Regions from separate parts of the Streptomyces sp. CA189 genome, predicted to be linked through region 1. Evidence: predicted binding sites of a transcription regulator. Region 1 holds the regulator's gene; the other holds the start of a gene.
The links. The regulator HspR, encoded in region 1, represses chaperone genes until heat shock. The targets are predictions, from matches to a motif close to TTGAGNNNNNNNNNCTCAA.
Positions count from the first base shown of each region.

Region 2: the regulator HspR is predicted to act here: its motif matches at 4,734-4,752, upstream of lon (endopeptidase La).

Region 1 is NZ_JBWJVM010000001.1:310,948-321,869, reverse strand. Features, by position in the region: gene AC061S_RS01530 (Yip1 family protein) at 1-243, opposite strand, end outside; gene AC061S_RS01525 (hypothetical protein) at 553-1,374, shown strand; gene AC061S_RS01520 ((Fe-S)-binding protein) at 1,460-3,844, opposite strand; gene AC061S_RS01515 (sugar transferase) at 3,968-4,504, opposite strand; gene dnaK (molecular chaperone DnaK) at 4,834-6,681, shown strand; gene grpE (nucleotide exchange factor GrpE) at 6,681-7,373, shown strand; gene dnaJ (molecular chaperone DnaJ) at 7,443-8,630, shown strand; gene AC061S_RS01495 (heat shock protein transcriptional repressor HspR) at 8,632-9,084, shown strand; gene AC061S_RS01490 (helix-turn-helix transcriptional regulator) at 9,183-10,202, opposite strand; gene AC061S_RS01485 (hypothetical protein) at 10,393-10,518, shown strand; gene AC061S_RS01480 (Rieske (2Fe-2S) protein) at 10,518-10,829, shown strand.
Region 2 is NZ_JBWJVM010000062.1:13,585-24,506, forward strand. Features, by position in the region: gene AC061S_RS32810 (sulfurtransferase) at 676-1,548, shown strand; partial or broken gene AC061S_RS32815 (IS200/IS605 family accessory protein TnpB-related protein) at 1,818-3,458, shown strand; gene AC061S_RS32820 (DUF4097 family beta strand repeat-containing protein) at 3,595-4,320, shown strand; gene AC061S_RS32825 (hypothetical protein) at 4,378-4,587, opposite strand; gene lon (endopeptidase La) at 4,775-7,171, shown strand; gene AC061S_RS32835 (MarR family winged helix-turn-helix transcriptional regulator) at 7,107-7,724, shown strand; gene AC061S_RS32840 (protein phosphatase 2C domain-containing protein) at 7,733-8,506, opposite strand; gene AC061S_RS32845 (sensor histidine kinase) at 8,922-10,922, shown strand, end outside.

The sequences.
Region 1 (10,922 bases):
GGGGGGATGGCCGTAGCCGTATCCCTGGCCCTGGCCGGCGTTGCCGCCGTGCGGGTCGAAGTATTCGGGCTCGCCGTGGCCCCCGGGAGCGGCCTGCTGGGGCCACTGCTGGGGTGCGTAGGGCTGCTGGCCGTACGGTGCGGGCGCCTGGGGCGCCTGCTGCTGACCGTACGGCTGCTGCCGCGGGGGTTGTTGCGGGGTGCGGTTGTTGTCCCGGCCGCGTCCGATCCTGAATCCAGCCACGTGATCGAAAGTACCCGCTCCCGGGCGGCCGGGTGGCCTGGCCGGGGGAAGAAGCCCCCTTTGCGGCTGAGCTGTGACATCCCCTAGGGGGTACCTGGAGGGCCTTCTCAGGGTGGGTCGGGGCGGGTTACGCGGCTGCGCGCCAGTCTGCTGATGCCTGTTACATCTCCGACGGAATACGGACATACCGGCTCCGTAGCTTCGTAGACGTAGCCACCGCCACGAAGCACGAACGAGACGAGAAGAGCCCCGTCATGCGCAGCCCGCACCGTCGCACCACCCTCCGTACCGCCGCCGACCACCCCGCCCGTGAAGCCCTCGGTCCGGGACTACGTCACGACCGTGAAGCTGGCCGACGGATCGGTCGCCAAGATCTACAAGTTCGGCGACGGCCACTTCGAGGCCGACGTCTTTGCCGGTGGCACCAAGCTGGACACCCTGGTCAGCAAGGGCGGCAAGCCTGCCCATGGCCAGAACAACGGACTGCACGTCGTCCTCCAGCCGAACGGCACCGTCACCTCGTGGGTGGAGGGCGCGACGAAGCCGGTCGAGAAGCCGAAGCCCGTGGAGAAGCCGAAGCCGGTGGAGAAGAAGGAGAACTCCGTTCAGGTCGCCATGCCCGACGGGCGCAACGCGCGCCTGATCGACGGCCCGAACGGCAAGCGCGTCGAGCTCTCGATGCCGAACGGGAACCTCCTCGGAACGATCGACCTGAAGCACCCGACCGCGACGAACGACGGCTGGACGTACAAGCTCGTCCAGGACGGGAAGCGCGTGAAGTTCGTCGTCATCGACGGCAAGAGCGGTGGCAACAGCTGGGTCTACGACTTCGGCAGCGGCAAGCTGATCGAGAAGTACGAGGTCGCCAAGGATGCCAAGGACGCCAAGGGCGGGAAGATGCACGCCAAGGAGGCCACGGTCGCCAAGCCCGTGGAGAAGAAGGCGGCGGCCGACCGGGTCGTGCCGAAGGGCGGCGTGAAGGCGGGAGCCGAGGGTGTGGCCCCGGTGTCGGCGGAGGGCGACGGGCAGACCCCGCTGCTGCTCGCCGCCGGTGGGGGCATGGCCGCGGTGGGCGCCGCGGGCCTCGGCTTCGCGATGCTGCGGCGCAGCCGGTCCGCCGGCCAGTCCTGACCTGCCCCGGACTCCGGACCCCGAACGCCGGAACGGCCCGCCCCCACAGGGGGACGGGCCGTTCCGGCGTTCAGTACTGCGCGGGCTACTTCGCCTCGGCGTCGGTCCCCGGCTCGGCCGGGGCCTCCGCCTTCGGCTCGGGCGCCTCGGCCGCGGCGTCGGCCTCCGCCACCGGCTCCGCCTCCGCCACCGGCTCCGCCTCCGCCTCCGCCACCGGCTCCGCCACCGGCTCCGGGTCGACCACCGGCTCTGCGACCGGCTCCGGCGTCTTCACCGAGTCCAGCAGCAGCTGCGCCACGTCGACCACCGTGACGTGTTCCTTCGCCTGGCCGTCGTTCTTCTTGCCGTTGATCGAGTCGGTGAGCATGACGAGGCAGAAGGGGCAGGCGGTGGAGACGATGTCCGGGTTCAGGGACAGGGCCTCGTCGACGCGCTCGTTGTTGATGCGCTTGCCGATCCGCTCCTCCATCCACATCCGCGCGCCACCCGCGCCACAGCAGAAGCCCCGCTCCTTGTGGCGGTGCATCTCCTGCTGGCGCAGGCCCGGCACGGCCGACATGATCTCGCGCGGCGGCGTGTAGACCTTGTTGTGCCGGCCCAGGTAGCACGGGTCGTGGTACGTGATCAGCCCGTCGACCGGGGTCACCGGCGTGAGGCGGCCCTCGTCGATCAGGTGCTGGAGCAGCTGCGTGTGGTGGATGACCTCGTACTCGCCGCCGAGCTGCGGGTACTCGTTCGCGATGGTGTTGAAGCAGTGCGGGCAGGTGGAGACGATCCGCTTCGCCGACTTCGGCTTCTTGGTCTCGGGGTCCTCGTCATCCTCGCCGAACGCCATGTTCAGCATTGCGACGTTCTCCTGCGCGAGCTGCTGGAAGAGCGGCTCGTTGCCCAGACGGCGCGGGGAGTCACCCGTGCACTTCTCGTCGCCGCCCATGATCGCGAACTTGACGCCCGCGATGTTCAGCAGCTCGGCGAAGGCCTTCGTGGTCTTCTTCGCCCGGTCCTCCAGGGCGCCCGCGCAGCCGACCCAGTACAGGTAGTCGAACTCGGAGAGGTCCTCCGCGTCCTTGCCGATGATCGGGACCTCGAAGTCCACCTCCTTGGTCCACTCGACGCGCTGCTTCTTCGCGAGGCCCCAGGGGTTGCCCTTCTTCTCCAGGTTCTTGAGCATCGTGCCCGCCTCGGACGGGAACGCGCTCTCGATCATCACCTGGTAGCGCCGCATGTCGACGATGTGGTCGATGTGTTCGATGTCCACCGGGCACTGCTCGACGCACGCGCCACAGCTCGTGCAGGACCACAGGACGTCGGGGTCGATGACCCCGTTCTCCTCGGCCGTGCCGATCAGCGGGCGCTCCGCCTCGGCCAGCGCGGCCGCGGGGACGTTCGCGAGCTGCTCCGGCGTCGCCTTCTCGTTGCCCTCCATGTCCTTGCCGCCACCGGCCAGCAGGTACGGGGCCTTGGCGTGCGCGTGGTCGCGCAGCGACATGATCAGGAGCTTGGGGGAGAGGGGCTTGCCCGTGTTCCAGGCCGGGCACTGCGACTGGCAGCGGCCGCACTCCGTACACGTGGAGAAGTCGAGGATGCCCTTCCACGAGAACTGCTCGACCTGCGAGACGCCGAAGACGTCGTCCTCGCCCGGGTCCTCGAAGTCGATGACCTTGCCGCCCGAGGTCATGGGCTGGAGGGCGCCGAGCGCCGACGCGCCATCTGCGTTCCGCTTGAACCAGATGTTCGGGAAGCCGAGGAAGCGGTGCCAGGCCACACCCATGTTGGTGTTCAGCGAGACGACGATCATCCAGATCAGCGAGGTGCCGATCTTGATCATCGCGGTGAAGTAGATGGCGTTCTGCAGCGCGCCCAGCGACATGCCCTTGAACGCCAGCACCAGCGGGTACGAGACGAAGTACGCCGGCTCGTACGAGTCCACGTGGTGGATCGCGCCTTCGAGGCCGCGCAGGCACAGGATCGCGAGGCCGATGGTCAGGATGATGTACTCGACGAAGTACGCCTGCCAGGCCTTCGAGCCCGCGAAGCGCGACTTGCGGCCGGCCCGCGAGGGCAGCGACGCGAGGCGGATCCCCATCAGGACGAGGATGCCGACCACGGTCATCAGGCCGATGAACTCGATGTAGAGCTCGAACGGCAGGAAACCGCCGATGATCGGCAGCATCCAGTCGGCCTGGAAGAGCTGGCCGTACGCCTGCACCAGCGTCGGCGGCAGCGTCAGGAAGCCGATCGCGACGAACCAGTGGGCGAAGCCGACGAGGCCCCAGCGGTTCATCCGGCTGTGGCCGAGGAACTCCCGGGCAAGGGTGAGCGTTCGGGACTTCGGGTCGTCCGTACGGCTGCCGGCCGGTACGGGCTGTCCGAGCTTCACGAAGCGGTAGATCTGCGCCACGGCTCGGGCGAGCAGCGCAACGCCGACCACGGTCAGGACCAGCGACACGATGATCGCGGCGAGTTGCATGGGAGGGCTCCTCGGGCGGCACTTACTAAGCGGTAACTTATCCAGTCAAGGCTTGAGGTTACCCAGTCCCGACGCCGCAATGTAGCCGAGCGCGCGGTGATCTGCGTCGCTCGCCCCCGGCCCTCAGGGCCGCCCGTGCCGCCAGGCCGCCCGCGGGGTCTGAGCGAGGATCGCCAGGTCCATCCCCAGCCAGTGGTTCTCCACATAGTGCCGGTCCAACAGGTCCCTCTCCTCCCACGGTAGGTCCGAACGTGCGCTCACCTGCCACAGCCCGGTCATCCCGGGCCGTACGAGGAGCCGCTCGGGCCGGTCCGACGCGCTGTTGCCGGGGCGCGGCCCGACCAGCGACATCTCGCCGCGCACCACGTTGAGGAGCTGCGGCAGCCGGTCCAGCGAGCACCGCTCCAGCGCCGCCCCGGCCCGCCCCTTGCCGACGCGGAACCGCCACGCCCGGTAGGGCCGCCCGGCCAGTCCCGCCGCCGGTTCGCGGACGAGGACGCCCGCGCCCTGGGTCGCGTACAGCAGGCCGGCGGTCAGCAGCAGCGGTACGAGGAGCACCCCGAGCAGGAGCGCCGCTCCGGCGAGGTCGAGCACCCGCTTGGCCGATGGCCTGGCCGGCCATGGCGCTGGCCGGGCGGGGAGGCGTAGCAGCAGAGGCATGCCTGCACCGTGCCGCACGCCTCCGGCGGCAGTGGGGTGCCGCGCGGCCGTGGTGACCCGTTCGGGTGCGGCGCCGCTGCCGGGGCTCCGCCCCGGACCCCGCGCCTCAAACGGCGGGGCTGGTGTTTGCCTGCGGCCGCCTGGTTCCGGTGCGGAGCTCGGTCCGGAGCTCGGTGCGGAGCCCGGCGCGGAGCGTCGAGTGCGGCGCCGAGGGGTTGCGTGTAAGCGCAGCCTAAAGGTTGAGTCCCCTCGACTCACCTCTGTTGACACCGGCGGAGCGGTGCGGCACTCTTGAGTCTGTTCCACTCAAGTCAGCTGGAGGAATCAAAATGGCACGTGCGGTCGGCATCGACCTGGGCACCACTAACTCCGTCGTCAGCGTTCTGGAAGGCGGAGAGCCCACCGTCATCACCAACGCCGAAGGCGCCAGGACCACGCCGTCCGTCGTCGCCTTCGCCAAGAACGGCGAGGTCCTCGTCGGCGAGGTGGCCAAGCGCCAGGCGGTCACGAACGTGGACCGGACCATCCGCTCCGTCAAGCGCCACATGGGCACTGACTGGAAGATCAACCTGGATGGCAAGGACTTCAACCCGCAGCAGATGAGCGCCTTCATCCTGCAGAAGCTGAAGCGCGACGCCGAGGCGTACCTGGGCGAGAAGGTCACGGACGCGGTCATCACCGTCCCGGCCTACTTCAACGACTCCGAGCGCCAGGCGACGAAGGAGGCCGGCGAGATCGCGGGCCTCAACGTCCTGCGTATTGTCAACGAGCCGACGGCCGCCGCCCTGGCCTACGGTCTCGACAAGGACGACCAGACCATTCTCGTCTTCGACCTCGGTGGCGGCACCTTCGACGTGTCCCTCCTGGAGATCGGCGACGGCGTCGTCGAGGTGAAGGCCACCAACGGTGACAACCACCTCGGTGGCGACGACTGGGACCAGCGCGTCGTCGACTACCTCGTGAAGCAGTTCGCGAACGGCCACGGCGTCGACCTGTCCAAGGACAAGATGGCGCTCCAGCGCCTGCGCGAGGCGGCCGAGAAGGCGAAGATCGAGCTGTCCTCCTCCACGGAGACCTCGATCAACCTGCCCTACATCACGGCCTCCGCCGAGGGCCCGCTGCACCTGGACGAGAAGCTCACGCGCTCCCAGTTCCAGCAGCTCACCGCGGACTTGCTCGACCGCTGCAAGGCCCCGTTCCACAACGTCATCAAGGACGCGGGCATCAACCTGTCCGAGATCGACCACGTGGTCCTGGTCGGCGGCTCCACCCGCATGCCGGCCGTCGCCGAGCTCGTCAAGGAGCTCACCGGCGGTCAGGACGCCAACAAGGGCGTCAACCCGGACGAGGTCGTCGCCCTCGGCGCGACCCTCCAGGCGGGCGTTCTCAAGGGTGAGGTCAAGGACGTCCTGCTCCTCGACGTGACCCCGCTGTCCCTGGGTATCGAAACCAAGGGCGGCATCATGACCAAGCTCATCGAGCGCAACACCACGATCCCGACCAAGCGGTCCGAGATCTTCACGACGGCCGAGGACAACCAGCCGTCCGTGCAGATCCAGGTCTACCAGGGCGAGCGCGAGATCGCGGCGTACAACAAGAAGCTCGGCATGTTCGAGCTGACCGGCCTGCCGCCGGCCCCGCGTGGCGTCCCGCAGATCGAGGTCTCCTTCGACATCGACGCGAACGGCATCATGCACGTCACGGCCAAGGACCTCGGCACGGGCAAGGAGCAGAAGATGACCGTCACCGGCGGCTCTTCCCTCGCCAAGGACGAGGTCGACCGCATGCGCCAGGAGGCGGAGCAGTACGCGGACGAGGACTCCCGCCGCAAGGAGGCGGCCGAGTCCCGCAACCAGGGCGAGCAGCTTGTCTACCAGACGGAGAAGTTCGTCAAGGACAACGAGGACAAGGTCCCGGCCGACGTCAAGGAAGAGGTCGAGGCCTCCATCGCCGAGCTGAAGGAAAAGCTCAAGGGCGAGGACGCCGCCGAGATCCGCACCGCGACCGAGAAGCTCGGCGCCGTCAGCCAGAAGCTCGGCCAGGCGATCTACGCCGACGCCGGTGCCCAGGCCGCCGGTGGCGCGCCGACCGGTGACGCCGGCCAGGCCGACGCCAACGACGACGTCGTCGACGCCGAGATCGTCGACGACGAGAAGCCGAAGGGCGGCGCGGCCTGATGTCGGAGGAGACCCCGGGCTTCGACGAGAAGCCCGAAGTCCCCGCCGACGCCGCACCTGACGACGCCGCCGAGCCGAAGGCCGCGGCTTCCTCCAAGGAGGAGGCCGCGGCCCCGGCCGGGGACTCCGCAGCAGCACCGGATGTCGCTCTCCTGGCCCAGCTGGACCAGGCCCGTACCGCGCTCGGCGAGCGCACCGCGGACCTCCAGCGGCTCCAGGCGGAGTACCAGAACTACCGCCGCCGGGTGGAGCGGGACCGGATCGCCGTCAAGGAGATCGCGGTCGCGTCCCTCCTCACGGAGCTCCTCCCGACCCTGGACGACATCGGCCGGGCGCGGGAACACGGCGAGCTGGTCGGCGGCTTCAAGTCGGTGGCCGAATCGCTGGAGACCGCCGCGGCCAAGATGGGCCTGCAGCAGTTCGGCAAGGAGGGCGAGCCCTTCGACCCGACGATCCACGAGGCCCTGATGCACTCGTACGCGCCGGACGTCACCGAGGACACCTGCGTGGCGATCCTGCAGCCGGGGTACCGCATCGGCGAGCGTACGATCCGTCCCGCGCGGGTCGCGGTGGCCGAGCCCCAGCCGGGCACGGCGCCGAAGTCCGAGGCGGCGGAGGCCGTGTCCTCGGCGGACACGTCGACCCCGTCGGACCCGTCGGACAAGGCCGCGGATGCCCCCGACGAGGGCTGAAGCTGCGGCGCCCTTTGCACGACGTGTAGGACAAGAAGCACGAGCAGGACGAGAGGAGGGACACCGGGGATGAACACGAAGGACTTCGTCGAGAAGGACTACTACAAGGTCCTCGGTGTCCCGAAGGACGCCACCGAGGCCGAGATCAAGAAGGCGTACCGGAAGCTCGCCCGCGAGTTCCACCCGGACGCCAACAAGGGCGACGCCTCGGCCGAGGAGCGCTTCAAGGAGATCTCCGAGGCGAACGACATCCTCGGCGACCCGAAGAAGCGCAAGGAGTACGACGAGGCCCGCGCCCTGTTCGGGAACGGCGGCTTCCGCCCCGGTCCCGGCGGTGGCGGCGGCTCGTTCAACTTCGACCTCGGCGACCTCTTCGGGGGCCAGCCGCAGGGCGGCGCGGCCGGCGGCTTCGGCGGCGGCGGCCTGGGCGACGTCTTCGGCGGCCTGTTCAACCGCGGCGGCGCCGGCGCGGGTGCGGGAACCCGTACCCAGCCGCGCCGCGGCCAGGACATCGAATCGGAGGTCACCCTCTCCTTCACGGAGGCGGTGGACGGGGCCACGGTCCCGCTCCGGATGTCCTCGCAGTCGCCCTGCAAGGCCTGCTCGGGCACCGGCGACAAGAACGGCACGCCCCGCGTGTGCCCGACGTGCGTCGGCACCGGCCAGGTCTCGCGCGGCAGCGGCGGCGGCTTCTCGCTGACCGATCCCTGCGCGGACTGCAAGGGCCGCGGCCTCATCGCCGAGAACCCGTGCGACATCTGCAAGGGCAGCGGGCGGGCCCGCAGTTCCCGGACCATGCAGGTCCGGATCCCGGCGGGGGTCTCCGACTCCCAGCGGATCCGGCTGCGCGGCAAGGGAGCTCCGGGCGAGCGCGGCGGCCCGGCCGGCGATCTGTACGTGGTCGTGCACGTGGACGCGCACCCGGTCTTCGGCCGCAAGGACGACAACCTCACGGTGACCGTTCCGGTGACCTTCGCGGAGGCGGCGCTGGGAGCCGACATCAAGGTCCCGACCTTGAACGGCCCCTCGGTGACGCTGAAGCTGCCCCCGGGCACCCCGGGCGGCCGCACGATGCGGGCTCGCGGCAAGGGGGCGGTCCGCAAGGACGGCACCCGCGGCGACCTGCTCGTGACGGTGGAGGTCGCGGTCCCGACCGAGCTGAACGACAAGGCCCGCGAGGCCATGGAGCTGTACCGCGAGGCGACGGAGTCCGAGGACCCGCGCTCCGCGCTGTTCGAGTCCGCGAAGGGAGCATGACATGGACGGCCGCCGTAGGAGCCAGTACCAGCTCACCGATGAGACCCCGGTCTACGTGATCTCGGTGGCCGCCCAGCTCTCGGGCCTGCATCCGCAGACCCTGCGCCAGTACGACCGCCTCGGCCTGGTCTCCCCGGGCCGTACGGCCGGGCGCGGCCGGCGCTACTCGGCCCGGGACATCGAACTGCTCCGCACGGTGCAGGCGCTGTCCCAGGAAGAGGGCATCAACCTGGCCGGCATCAAGCGGATCATCGAGCTGGAGAACCAGGTCGCCGCGCTCCAGCAGCGCGTGGCCGAGCTCTCGACCGCCGTGGACGGCGCAGCCGCCGTCCTCCAGCAGCGGGAGGCCCAGGTGCACGCCTCGTACCGGCGCGACCTGGTCCCGTACCAGCCCCCGCAGCCGGGCAGTGCCCTGGTCGTCTGGCGGCCGGCGCCCAAGCGCCCGATGGGCTGAGCGCGCCCGTACGGACGCGCGGAGAAGGCCCCGCCCCGGTTTCCCGGGCGGGGCCTTCCGCGTCTGCCACCGGCGCCCTGAGGGCCTGTGCGCGGCCCTCAGGGCCGGGAGCCCGGATCCTCCAGGATCCCCGACCGGGCGATGAGGAAGCCCAGCTGCGCCCGGCTGCCGCTGCCCAGCGAGGCCGCCAGCTTGGCGATGTGGGCACGGCAGGTCCGTACGTTCATCCCCAGCCGGCGCGCGATGGCCTCGTCCACGTGCCCCTCGATGAGGAGCTGGGCGATGGAGCGCTGCACGCCGGAGATGCCGCCGGGGGTGTGCTGGTACGTCACCTCCGCCGACAGCGGCACGGCGCGGTGCCACAACTGCTCGAAGACCTTGATGAGGTAGTCGACCAGCCCGGGGTGGCGCAGTTCCAGGGCCGTCTTGCGGTCGTCGCTCGTGGGGATGAAAGCCACCGTGCGGTCGAAGATCATGAGACGCTCTATGAGCTCTTCGAGCGTGCGGATCTCGACCTTCCCGGCGGAGATCCGGTCCACGTAGGCGAGCGTGCCCTGGCTGTGCCGCACGGTGTGCTGGTAGAGCGTGCGTATCCGCACCCCGCGGTTGACGAGGGGAGCGGCGCGCTCCAGCGCCTCCGTGAGGACGGACGTGGACCGGGCGCCGCCCGGCTGTACGGTCAGCACCTCGGTCCGGCATTCGGCGGTGGCCTGGTCGAGGGCGGTGTGGATCTGGTCGAAGCCCTCCAGCACGGTGATGGCGTGGGTGTTCGCGGGGCTCTGGGCGCTGATGGTCAGGAACGGCTCGAATGCGTCGGTGAGATCTATGGTGTCCCGGCGCCGGTCCTGAATCTCCCGTTCGAGCGGATGGAGCCGCTGGGCGAGCGCGACGGACGGCGGAACCGCGCGGAGCTGGTTCGCGTCATCGGGGTCGGGGCGCAGGAGAGCGAATTCGAGCAGGCAGGGGGCGTTCTCGACCTCGCTGCGAGCCACCCGGCCGGTGCTCAGCGCCGCCGTGTAGAGCCGCGTCCCCTCGGCGCACATGGACGTGACGGGGTGGGGATGTGTCGCCTTTGTGTTGTTTGTGGGCAAATCTCCACCCCCCAGGGTCCTGAACATGCAAGAACATGATGCATCGTCCCTGTGGCAGTGACGTGCCCGAATGAGCCATCGTCTGACACGCGGGGGAGAAGATTTCCATCAAGTGAGGACGAAGCCGACCATGTACAAGAGAATGCTTCGCTCGGTACTTGCCATTGGGTTCTCCGCCGCTGCGGTCTTTGGGGCAGTCAACGCCTTCGGTGGGGACGTGGGGGGTACCGACGCGCTCGCCGTGTCGATAGGAACGCCGCCGGATCTGGGCTGGGACTCGATGTCCAGCGATCTGGGCTGGGACTCGGCCATCGCGTCGACCAACGACCTCGGCTGGGACTGATGACGCCCGACGACCACGGCTTCCGCCGTGAAATGGCATCGGCCTACCGCTCCGGCTGGCAGTTCATCGATCTCACCAGCGCCATCCCCTACGCCGGCGACTCGCTGAAGGTCACCCTCTTCGGCCAGCCGATCATCGTGGTGCGGGAAGAGGACGAGGACGTCCGCGCCTACCGCTGTCTGCGCCGCCCGCGCGGTGCACCGCAGCCCGTCCGCTGCGAGATCCGGTACGGCATGGTCTTCGTCAATCTGGACCAGCGTGATCACCAACTTTTCGAGCCCGAATCCGCCGCCACCCCCCGCAGTGCCTGAAGCGATTCCCCTGTCGTCGCAGATCGCTCAGGCACTACCCCCCACACAGCGACGCCATCGTGGACCTGACCACGATGGCGTCGCTGTGATGTC
Region 2 (10,922 bases), on a different contig from region 1:
TCACCCCCGTCCGCTCCCGTGGCTGCCGGGCCGCTCCTGGCCAGCCGGTCCGGTCCCGGGCTGGCCGGTCCCCCCGGCCGGGCCTTCTCAGGTCCACCCGTCTGTTTCCGGGCGGGTTGGTCCCGTACGGGGATTGCTGGTCGTCCTCCCGAGTCCACCCCCGTCCGCTCCCGTGGCCGCCGGTCCGCTCCCGTCCAGCCGGTCCCGTCCAGCCGGTCCCGTCCATGGTCAGCCGGTCCCGTCCGGGCTGGCCGGTTCCTCCCGGCTGGTTCCTCTCAAGTCCGCCCGTCTGTCTCCGGGCGCGTCCCGGGGTCGCCGGTCCGACCAGATCGGTCCGTCCGCTCCGGGGCGCTGGTCGCCCTCCCGGGATCACCGGCCCGTCCCCGGTCCACCCGTCCGCCCGGGGTCGCCGGGTCCCGGGGCAACTCGTTCCGCGACAGGGCCGCCCGTCTGCTCTTCGGGGCACCTGCGCCGCCCCGCCCCGAGGGCCTGCGGCCTCCGCGGCTGCGTACGCGCCGTCTGCGTCGACCGATCGGGCTCGCCTCCGGGGCCGCCTGCCGTGGGCAACGCGCGCCGACGGACGGTGCGTTCGCAGGAAGGGGGAACGTAGGAGAGAGGATGGGTGGCGGGCCGCCGACCTCACCGGGGCCCGCCGACTTCTGCCGGAGGTGCACCATGGACGCAACCCGCCCCCGCCCCGACTCCCTCGTGCCGCCCGGTCCGCCCGGTCCGCTCGTCGATGGCGACTGGCTCGCGGAGCGACTCGGCATACCCGGACTCGTCGTCTTCGACGCCTCCGTCGGGACACACCGCGACACGGGCCGGCGGATTCCCGGGGCCCGCCCCTTCGACCTCGACGGCGCGCTGTCCGACCACACCGCCGCCGCCCCGCACACCATGCCCGGCCCCGCCGCCTTCGCCGAGGCGATGCGCGCCCTCGGCGTCGACGACGGCAGCACGGTCGTCGCGTACGACGGCGCCGGGATCTACTCCAGCGCCCGCGCCTGGTGGATGCTGCGCGCCATGGGCTTCGACCGGGTGGCCGTCCTCGACGGCGGGCTGCCGGCGTGGCTCGCCGCCGGGCGGCCGGTGGAGCAGCGCCGGCCGGGATACGGGGGCCCCCGCGGCTCCTTCACGGCCCGGCCCCGCACCGGGCTGCTGGTGGACGCGGCCACCGTCTCGGCGGCCCTGGCCGATCCGGCCGCCGCGGTGCTCGACGCCCGGACCCGCGAACGCTTCGCCGGTACCGCCCCCGAACCCCGCCCGGGCCTGCGCGGGGGCCACATGCCGGGCGCGGTCAGCCTCCCCTTCGGCGAACTGCAGCGCCCCGACGGCCTGATGCGCCCCGCCGCGGAGCTCCGCGCGGCCTTCGGGGCGGCGGCGGGAGCGCGGGAGCGGCTGTACTTCAGCTGCGGATCCGGGGTGACCGCCTGCGTGCTCGCCCTCGGCGCGGACCTCGCCGGGTACGAGGACCTCGCGGTGTACGACGGCTCCTGGAGCGAGTGGGGCACCCCGTCCCCGGACCGGCCGGTCGTACAGGGGCGTTAGAGCGGCCCTTCCGGATCCCGCCGGCCCGGCCCGGGGGTAGGAAACTGCTGGTTCTTTGGTCCACTCTTGCGAGTGATGGTCCATTTGGGTGAGTGTCGTTACGGTCGTCTGTATGGATTTCATGGAGTCGGCGAGGGCACGGGGTGTACCTCCCCATGCGTATCGCTGGTTCGGTGAGGGCAGTTGGCTGACAGTGTTCTGTGCCGGCTTGTACGGACAGCGCTCCGCGAAGATGCGGGCGCGCAGGGCTCTGTCCGCGGGGGTCGGCGATGGCTGATCCGGTCAAGGAGTTGCGTGCCATCGCTCCTTCGTTCGTGGCGCTCGGTCCGAACGGTGTAGCGATACGAGGCCGCCTGAAGCATCTGATTGCCCAGGACGAGGAAGTCCTGCGGCTGGTTGGCGCGCATCAGGGTGCCCTGGCTTCCCGTGACCTCGAGCAGCGGTGCGCGGACGGTCCCGACCACTCCACTGAGACGTGGGCGGCCCGCAAGCGGGGCTGACGAAGGAATCCTCGTCGCGGATCGCCGGGGCGATCACCAAGGCCAGCCACGATCAGTGGGCGCTCGCCCGCCGCTGCCAGGCCGCACACATCCAGAACCTGGACGCCGGCATCCACGCACTGCGGCACCGTCTCGCCCTGCCTGTTGGGGAGAAGGGAACCAAGCGTGCTGCGGGCGGCTACCGCTCTAGGAGCGAGTGGTTTCGCAAGTCCCGCCGCCTCGTGACGCTGGAAGAGCGGCATGAGGCTGTTGTGGCCGACTGGCGGGCGGGCCGGGTCCGGGTGGTCCGGGGCGGGAAGCGGCTGGCGAATACCCGGCACCATCTGGCCGAAGCCCAGCTCACCGAGGAGCAGTGGCGGGCCCGCTGGGAAGCCAAACGCTGGTTTCTCGCGGCTGATGGAGAGTCCGGTAAGCGGTTCGGGAACGAGACGATCCGCGTCACCCCCGACGGCGAGGTGTCGGTCAAGCTGCCCGCCCCGCTCGCGCATCTGGCCAACGCCAAGCACGGCCGGTACGTCCTGGCATGCCGGATCGCGTTCGCGCACCGGGGCGCAGAATGGGCCGACCGCATCGAAGCGAATCGGGCCGTGGCCTACCGCATCCACCTGGACGTCACACGCGGTCGCTGGTACCTGACCGCATCCTGGCAGCGCCCCGTCATCCATACGCTCCCCCTCGCCACCGCCTGCGTGAACGGCATGGTCGGTGTCGATACGAATGCCGACCACTTCGCCGCCTACCGGCTCGACCCGCACGGCAACCCCGTCGGCGATCCGCACCGCTTCCCCTACGACCTGTCCGGCACCGCCGATCACCGCGATGCGCAGATACGCCATGCCATCACCCGGCTGCTGCACTGGGCGAAAAAGCGTCGGCGTCAAGGCCATCGCGATCGAAGACCTCGACTTCGCCACCGAGAAGACACGGGAGAAGCACGGCCGCAGGAAACGGTTCCGGCAGGTTGTTTCCGGCATCCCGACCGGCAAGCTCAAAGCCCGACTCGCCTCGATGGCCGCCGAACACGGCCTCGCCATCGTCGCAGTCGATCCCGCCCACACCTCCAAGCGGGGAGGCCAGCACTGGCAAAAGCCGCTGGTCACCCCCCGTCGAAAGATGTCCCGTCATGATGCCGCTGGTATCGCGATCGGGCGACGCGCCCTCGGACACCCGATCCGGCGTCGGACGGCACCGCCCCCACACGACCGGAGTGATCGTGTGGGGCATCGGACCGTCCAGGCCGGACCAGGCACCCGCAGGCGTGAGGGAAACCGCCCACCCACAACGGACCGGCTCCATGGAGAGCCGACGCCGAGCGGGACGAGAACGCGGAGACCCAGCGCATCCAAAACCGTTCGGGATGCGCCCAGTAAGCATGAATGGGTCCAAGACTCACTCCTGCACACTGGCTAGGAACGGTTAACCCCACCCCGGATCCGGGCACGTGCCCCATGCCCCCGCGGCCCCCGCACGGGCACGATCGGCAGCATGACAACGAAGGCGCGCTCGCGCGGCACCAAGGCCACCCGTCACCGCCGCGTACACCGCCGTGGCCCTCGCCTCGGGGCTGCTGCTCACCGGTTGCTCCTTCGGCTCGCTCGTCTCCCGGGGCGGACCGGAGATGACGGCGAGCGCGGACGCCGCGGTGGCCGAGGCCGTCACCGTGGTCGACGTCGCGGACACCGGCAGCGGGTCCATCGAGGTGGCCGCCGGGTCCGGGCCGGGCGTGACCGTCCGCCGCACCGTCCGCTATCACGGCGCCACCGCGCCCGAGCCCGCCCAGCGGCTCTCCGACGGCGTCCTGACCCTCACCAACGGCGACTGCTCCGGCCGCTGTTCCATCGACTACCGGCTGGAGGTACCGGCCTCCGCCACCGTCAGGGCGGGCAGCAGCAGCGGCCGCGTCACGGTGTCGGGGGTGGCCGCCGCCGACGTCACAACCTCCTCCGGTTCGGTCCGGGCGGACCGGATCGCCGGCCCGCTGAAGATCCGTACCTCCTCGGGGTCGATCGCCGCCGACGGGCTGGCCGGCCCGGGCACGGACGCCCGCTCGTCCTCCGGCGACGTCCGCCTGGCCTTCGTGAAGGCACCGGGCTCGGTCGCGGTGGAAACCGGCTCGGGCGACGCCGAAGTGAAGGTTCCCGCGGCCCCGTACGCCCTCGACGTCTCCACCACCTCCGGCGAGCGCGAGATCACCGTCCCCGCGAACCCGTCCGCGACCGCCCGCGTCGCCGTACGGACCTCGTCGGGAGACATCGTCATCTCGGCAGCCTGAGCCGCACCCCCGGCGAAGTCCCGTCCGCCGATACCCCGTCCGCCGGTGCCCGCCGGCCTACGGGGCTTCGACGACCTGCCAGTCCTCGATCGGCTTCGTCCGGAACAGCCCCCGGTACACCCGACGGGTCAGCACGGCGGCGCCCGGCCCGTACTCCGCGAGTTCCCCGAAGGCCTCGGCGGCGGACTCGTAGACGAACTTCTTGCCCTTCGCGTTCTGGATGACCCATTCCCTGGCCCCGGAGACACCCACACCCTCTACGTACATGCGGGGAGCGTAGCCCTGCCCCGAACTCGCCTTCATCCGTGGTGAGCTGGGTATTTCCGGCGATGTCAGGGCCTGGCGCGGGATGCTCCCACCCGTGTTCGCCGCCGGCGAACGGGTGTCGGGGAACATTGAGGCGCGCACATGCATTGAGTCGGCATAGCTCAACTTCACTGCCGGAGGGAACATCATGGCTTCGACGTCCGTAACGCTCACCCTGCCCGTGCTGCCGCTCGACGACGAGGTCGTGCTGCCCGGGATGGTCGTACCGCTGGACCTGTCCGACGCCGAGGTGCGGGGTGCCGTCGAGGCCGCGCAGGCCGCCGCCGCGGGTGGCAAGCCGAAGGTGCTCCTCGTGCCCCGGGTCGACGGGAAGTACGCCGCCACCGGGGTCCTCGGGACCGTCGAGCAGGTGGGGCGGCTGTCCGACGGTGACCCCGGGGCGCTGATCCGGGGGCGCGGCCGGGTCCGGATCGGGGCCGGGACGACCGGGCCCGGGGCCGCGCTCTGGGTCGAGGGTGAGTCCGTGGACGAGGCGGTGCCCGATCCGCTGCCCGGGGCCGTCGCCGAGCTCGTCAAGGAGTACAAGGCGCTCGCCACGAGCTGGCTCAAGAAGCGCGGGGCCTGGCAGGTCGTGGACCGGGTGCAGCAGATCGAGGGGGTCGGGGCCCTCGCGGACAACTCCGGGTACTCCCCGTTCCTGAGCGTCGAGCAGAAGGTGGAGCTGCTGGAGACGGCCGACCCCGTGGCCCGGCTGCGGCTCGCGATCAAGGCCCTCAGCGACCACCTCGCCGAGCAGGACGTCGCCGAGTCCATCGCCAAGGACGTCCAGGACGGTGTCGACAAGCAGCAGCGGGAGTTCCTGCTGAAGCGCCAGTTGGACGCCGTGCGCAAGGAACTGCGCGAGCTCAGCGGGGAGAAGGACGGGGAGGAGTCCGACGACTACCGGGCCCGGGTCGAGGCCGCCGACCTGCCCGAGAAGGTACGGGAGGCCGCCCTCAAGGAGGTCGACAAGCTGGAGCGCTCCAGCGACCAGTCCCCCGAGGGGTCCTGGATCCGCACCTGGCTGGACACCGTGCTCGAACTGCCCTGGAACGAGCGGACCGAGGACGAGTACGACATCCGGGGAGCCCGCGCCGTGCTGGACGCGGAGCACGCCGGGCTGAGCGACGTGAAGGACCGGATCACCGAGTACCTGGCGGTGCGCAAGCGCCGCTCCGAGCGCGGGATGGGCGTCGTCGGCGGGCGCAGGGGCGGGGCCGTGCTGGCGCTCGTGGGCCCTCCGGGCGTCGGAAAGACCTCCCTCGGGGAGTCCGTGGCCCACGCCATGGGGCGCAAGTTCGTCCGCGTGGCCCTCGGCGGAGTCCGCGACGAGGCCGAGATCCGCGGGCACCGGCGTACGTACGTGGGCGCGCTGCCCGGCCGGATCGTACGGGCGATCAAGGAAGCCGGGTCCATGAACCCGGTCGTGCTGCTCGACGAGATCGACAAGGTCGGCTCCGACTTCCGGGGAGACCCGGCGGCGGCGCTGCTCGAAGTCCTCGACCCGGCCCAGAACCACACCTTCCGGGACCACTACCTGGAGGTGGAACTGGACCTGAGCGACGTGGTGTTCCTCGCCACCGCGAACGTGCTGGAGGCCATCCCCGAGGCCCTCGCGGACCGTATGGAACTGGTCCGCCTCGACGGCTACACCGAGGACGAGAAGGTGGTCATCGCCCGCGACCACCTGCTGCCCCGGCAGCTGGAGCGGGCCGGCCTGGCCGCGGAGGAGGTGGTCCTGGAGGAGGACGCGCTGCGCAAGCTGGCGGGGGAGTACACCCGGGAGGCGGGCGTGCGCACCCTGGAGCGCTCCCTCGCCCGGCTGCTGCGCAAGGTGGCCTCCCAGCACGAGCTGGGGGAGCGGGAGCTGCCGCTGCGGATCGGCGCCGGGGACCTGCGGGAGCTCATCGGGCGGCCGCACCACGTACCGGAGTCGGCGCAGGACCCGGCCGAGCGGCGCACCGCCGTACCGGGCGTGGCCACCGGCCTCGCCGTGACCGGGGCGGGCGGTGACGTGCTGTTCGTCGAGGCCTCGCTGGCCGATCCCGAGACGGGCGCGGCCGGGCTCACGCTGACGGGCCAGCTCGGAGACGTGATGAAGGAGTCGGCGCAGATCGCGCTCAGCTTCCTGCGCTCGCACGGCGCCGAGCTGGAACTCCCGGTCGCCGACCTGAAGGACCGGGGCGTGCACATCCACTTCCCGGCGGGCGCGGTGCCCAAGGACGGTCCGAGCGCGGGCATCACGATGACGACGGCGCTGGCCTCGCTGCTGTCGGGACGGCAGGTCCGCACGGACGTGGCCATGACCGGCGAGGTCTCGCTGACCGGGCGGGTCCTGCCGATCGGCGGGGTCAAGCAGAAGCTGCTGGCCGCGCACCGGGCCGGACTGACCACCGTCATCATTCCGAAGCGGAACGAGGCCGACCTGGACGACGTCCCGGCCGAGGTGCTGGCAGGGCTGTCGGTGCACCCGGTGACGGATGTACGCCAGGTCCTGGAGCTGGCCCTGGCCGCGGCCGCGGTCCCGGTGGCCGCCGCGGCCTGATCCCCGAGGCAGGCACCGGGGGCCCGGGTCCCCCCGCTCCGGCGGGGCCCCGGGTCCCCGGCGTGCCCGCTGCGAAATACTGGTGGGCCACACACCAGCGAAGGAGCGGGCCGTGCACGGGACCGAAGACCAGGAGTTCCTTGCCCTGGAGCGGGAGCTGTCCGTCTTCCTCCGACGGGCCCGCGCCTCCTCCGGGGAGATGGCGCGCGAGCTGCACCCGGAGCTGGAACCGGCCGCGTACGGGCTCCTCGTACGGCTGGAAGCCGCCGGCCGGCAGCGGGCGACGGAGCTCGCCGCGTACTTCGGGGTCGGCAAGGCCACGATGAGCCGGCAGCTCCGGGCCCTGGAGGTGCTGGGCCTGCTGGCCCGCGAGCCGGACCCGGCGGACGGGCGGGCCTTCCTGGTCGGGCTCACGGAGGAGGGCCGGGAGCGCTTCCTGCGTGTCCGGGGCGCCCGGCGCGAGCAGTACATGCGCAAGCTCGCGGACTGGGACCGCGGGGAAGTGGCGGAACTGGCGCGGCTCCTGAACCAGTTGAACGCGGGCGGGGAGTAGGCCCGCCCCTACAACTCCGCGTAGGCCGCCGACGCGTCGTCGTGGCGCTTGTCGCGGCGGTGCGCTCGGCCCGGGTCCGATTCCAGCGTGCGGACCCGGTCGATCAGGGACTGCGCGCCCTCCTTGCGCAGCACGGCCAGGCATGCGGACCAGTCGCCCTCCCCGAAGGTGTCCGTCCACCGGCTGGCCCCGTCCGTGAGCGCCGCCAGCGCCCGGACCTCCGCACGCGGTGTCCGCCCGGTCACCGCCCGGGCCGCCACCTCCGGGTCCGCGGCGGCGGTGAAGAAGCCGCCCTCGGCGTTGCGCAGCGCGTCGGCGGAGGCCTCCGTGCGCAGCCGCTCGCGCGGGATCCGGTCCAGCCGGTCGTCGAGGACCGCGCGCACCTCGCCTCCGGGCGCCTGGAGGAGGAGTACGGAGTCCGAGAGCACCAGGTGTTCGACCCAGAACTCGTCCCAGCGGACCACGACCACCGTCGCCTGCGGCGTCCGGACGTGAGAAAGGTCACACGTGTCGCGATGGGCCTCCGCGGTGGCGCGAATGGCCTCGGCCAGGACCCGTTCGAGGGGCATGTCCCGGCGCGATCCGGACAGTTCGGTCAATCGGCCGCCCAGTCGTGCCGCGAACCATGGAACTCCGTGCACGCATCCGACCTCGCCCGGAGGTGGGGTGACCCCGTCGAGGGCGACCAGGACTCCGCCGCCCGAGGCGGGGATCGCGGCCGACAACCAGTCCTCGTTGGGGCGTTCCGGGTTGCCTGGCACGGAGGAGAGATCGATGCGCATGCGGACATTCTGCCTGCGCGGGGCCCGTAAGGGCGGGAGCGGTCGGGGAAGGTCCGGACCAAAGTGGGGCGGGTGGGGCGGGAAGGGACTGCCGGGGTCAGCGGTGTGACCCTCGGCATGTGGGCGGGCATCCTGCCAAAAGCCGCATCGATCTTTCAACCACCCGTCCACGGAGGGGCTCTGACAGCCGATTGCCGAGTTGGTCGCCCACTCTTCCGTGCTGTTCACTCCTTCGTGTGGCCGGGCGGGCGATGTGCGGCCCTCCTCCCAACTCACTGCGAGGGTCTGAAGCGGTACGGCGGTACGGCGCGGCGGTACAACGGAGGCGGGGGACCGTTTGCGGTGACCGGCCGTCACCCCGGCCCCACCAGGCAACGAGCACGAGCAGCACACGTAAACAGGATTGCGAGCACCGGTGCAGAAGAAGCGGCCTCGGAAGAACGGCACCGTCGCGAACGGCACCGCAGCCGACGGCACCGCACCCGACCGACGAGCCCCCGACGGCCCGTTCGCCGCGACCGCGACCGCGACCGCCCCCGCAGGGCGCCGCGTCCGCGTGCGCCGCCGGCTGGTCATCGGGGTCGCCGTGGCCGGGCTCGCCGTCCTCGCGGCGGGAGCGCCCGCCGTCCTGTCCGCCTCCGCGGACCTGAAGGACTCCCAGCACCTGGTCAACCTCGCCGACCAGAGCCGGCAGACCCTCACCCTGGCCCACCTGCTCGGAGACGAGCGCGACGCCGTCACCGCGTACGTGGCCAAGGGCCGCCCCGGCGGCGCCCAGGGAGCCCAGGCCGCGGTCCAGGAACGCGCCGCGGGCACCGACCGCCAGCTCGCCGAGGTCCAGGCCGACGCCGACGAGGAACTCGCCCGGGCCCTCGGCCGGGTCGGCGCCGTCCGCACCGAGGCCGTCCAGGGCAAGGACAGCGCCCTCGCCGCCCACCAGGCCTACTCCGGCGTCATCGCCGAACTCCTCGCACCGAGCGGCCGGCTCGCCGAGCTGACCCCGCCGCGCGCCGCGGACGCCCTCGTCACCACCCGCCCCCTGGCCCCCCTCGGGCAGGCCGTGGAGCAGGCCGCCGCCACCCGCGGACTGCTGCTCGCCGCGCTGTCCGTGCCGGGCGGCGAGCGGCAGCCGGGTGCCGCCTTCGTGGACGAGCTCACCGCCGCCGCCCAGCGGGCGCGCGTACGGGAGCAGGGCGCGCTCGACGACTTCGCGCGGGCCGCGCGTCCCGACGTACGCCAGAGCCTGACCGCCACCGTCACCGGACCCGAGGTCAAGACGGCCGACGACTACCTCAAGCGGCTCACCGACCGGCCCGCCCTCTCCGCCGCCGACCGCAAGCTCGACCCCGGCACCGTCGGACCGGCCCTCACCGCCCGCGTCGACCGGATGCGCTCGGTCGAGGCCACCCTCGCCGGCCAGCGCGCCACCGCGCTTGCCGCGCTGCGCGACGACGACGTGACCGCGCTGGAGGTCATGGTCGCCTCCCTCGGCGTGCTGTTCCTCGTCACCCTCGGCATCTCCACGGCCATCGCACGCTCCCTGACCCGCCCGCTGTCGGTCCTGCGGCGCGGCGCGGCGCGGCTGGCGACGCCGGAGGGCTCGGTGGAGCCGGTCCGGTTCACGGGCCGCAACGACGAGTTCGCCGAGGTGGTGCGCCACCTCAACGCGGTACGCGACCAGACGGTCTCCCTGCACACCCGGATCGCCGGACTCGACGCCGACCGGCGCCGCCTCATCGGCCGCAACGAGGCGCTCTCGGCCGGCCGCGAGGCGCTGGAGGGAGAGCTCGCGCAGCTGCGGGCGGGGCTGGAAGAGCACCGCCGCATCATGTCGACCACGTCCGTATCGCTGTCCCTGCGGACCCTGGGGCTCGTCGAACGCCAACTCGCCGTCATCGAGGAGCTGGAGTCCGAGGAGCCGGATCCGGACCGCCTCTCCACCCTCTTCAAGCTCGACCACCTGGCGACGGTGATGCGCCGCCACAACGAGAACCTGCTGGTCCTCGCCGGCCAGGAACACGGCCACGGGCAGGGCCTGCCGGTGCCGCTGGTCGACGTCATGCGCGCGGCGGTCAGCGAGATCGAGCGCTACGAGCGCGTGGACCTCGGCGTGCTGCCCTCGTACACGCAGGTCGCCGGGCACGCCGCCGACGACATCTCGCACGTACTGGCGGAGCTGCTGGAGAACGCGACGACCTTCTCGCCGCCGGACGCCAAGGTGAAGGTGTCCGGCTGGCTGCTGGACTCCGGCGACGTGGTGCTGTCCGTCGTCGACGAGGGCATCGGGATCACCGGGGACCGGCTGGCCACGCTGAACGAGCGGCTGGCCACGCCGGACGCGTACGACGAGGAACCCGAGTCGGAACACGGCCTGGGCCTCGGCCTGTACGTGGCCGGGCGGCTCGCCGCCCGGCAC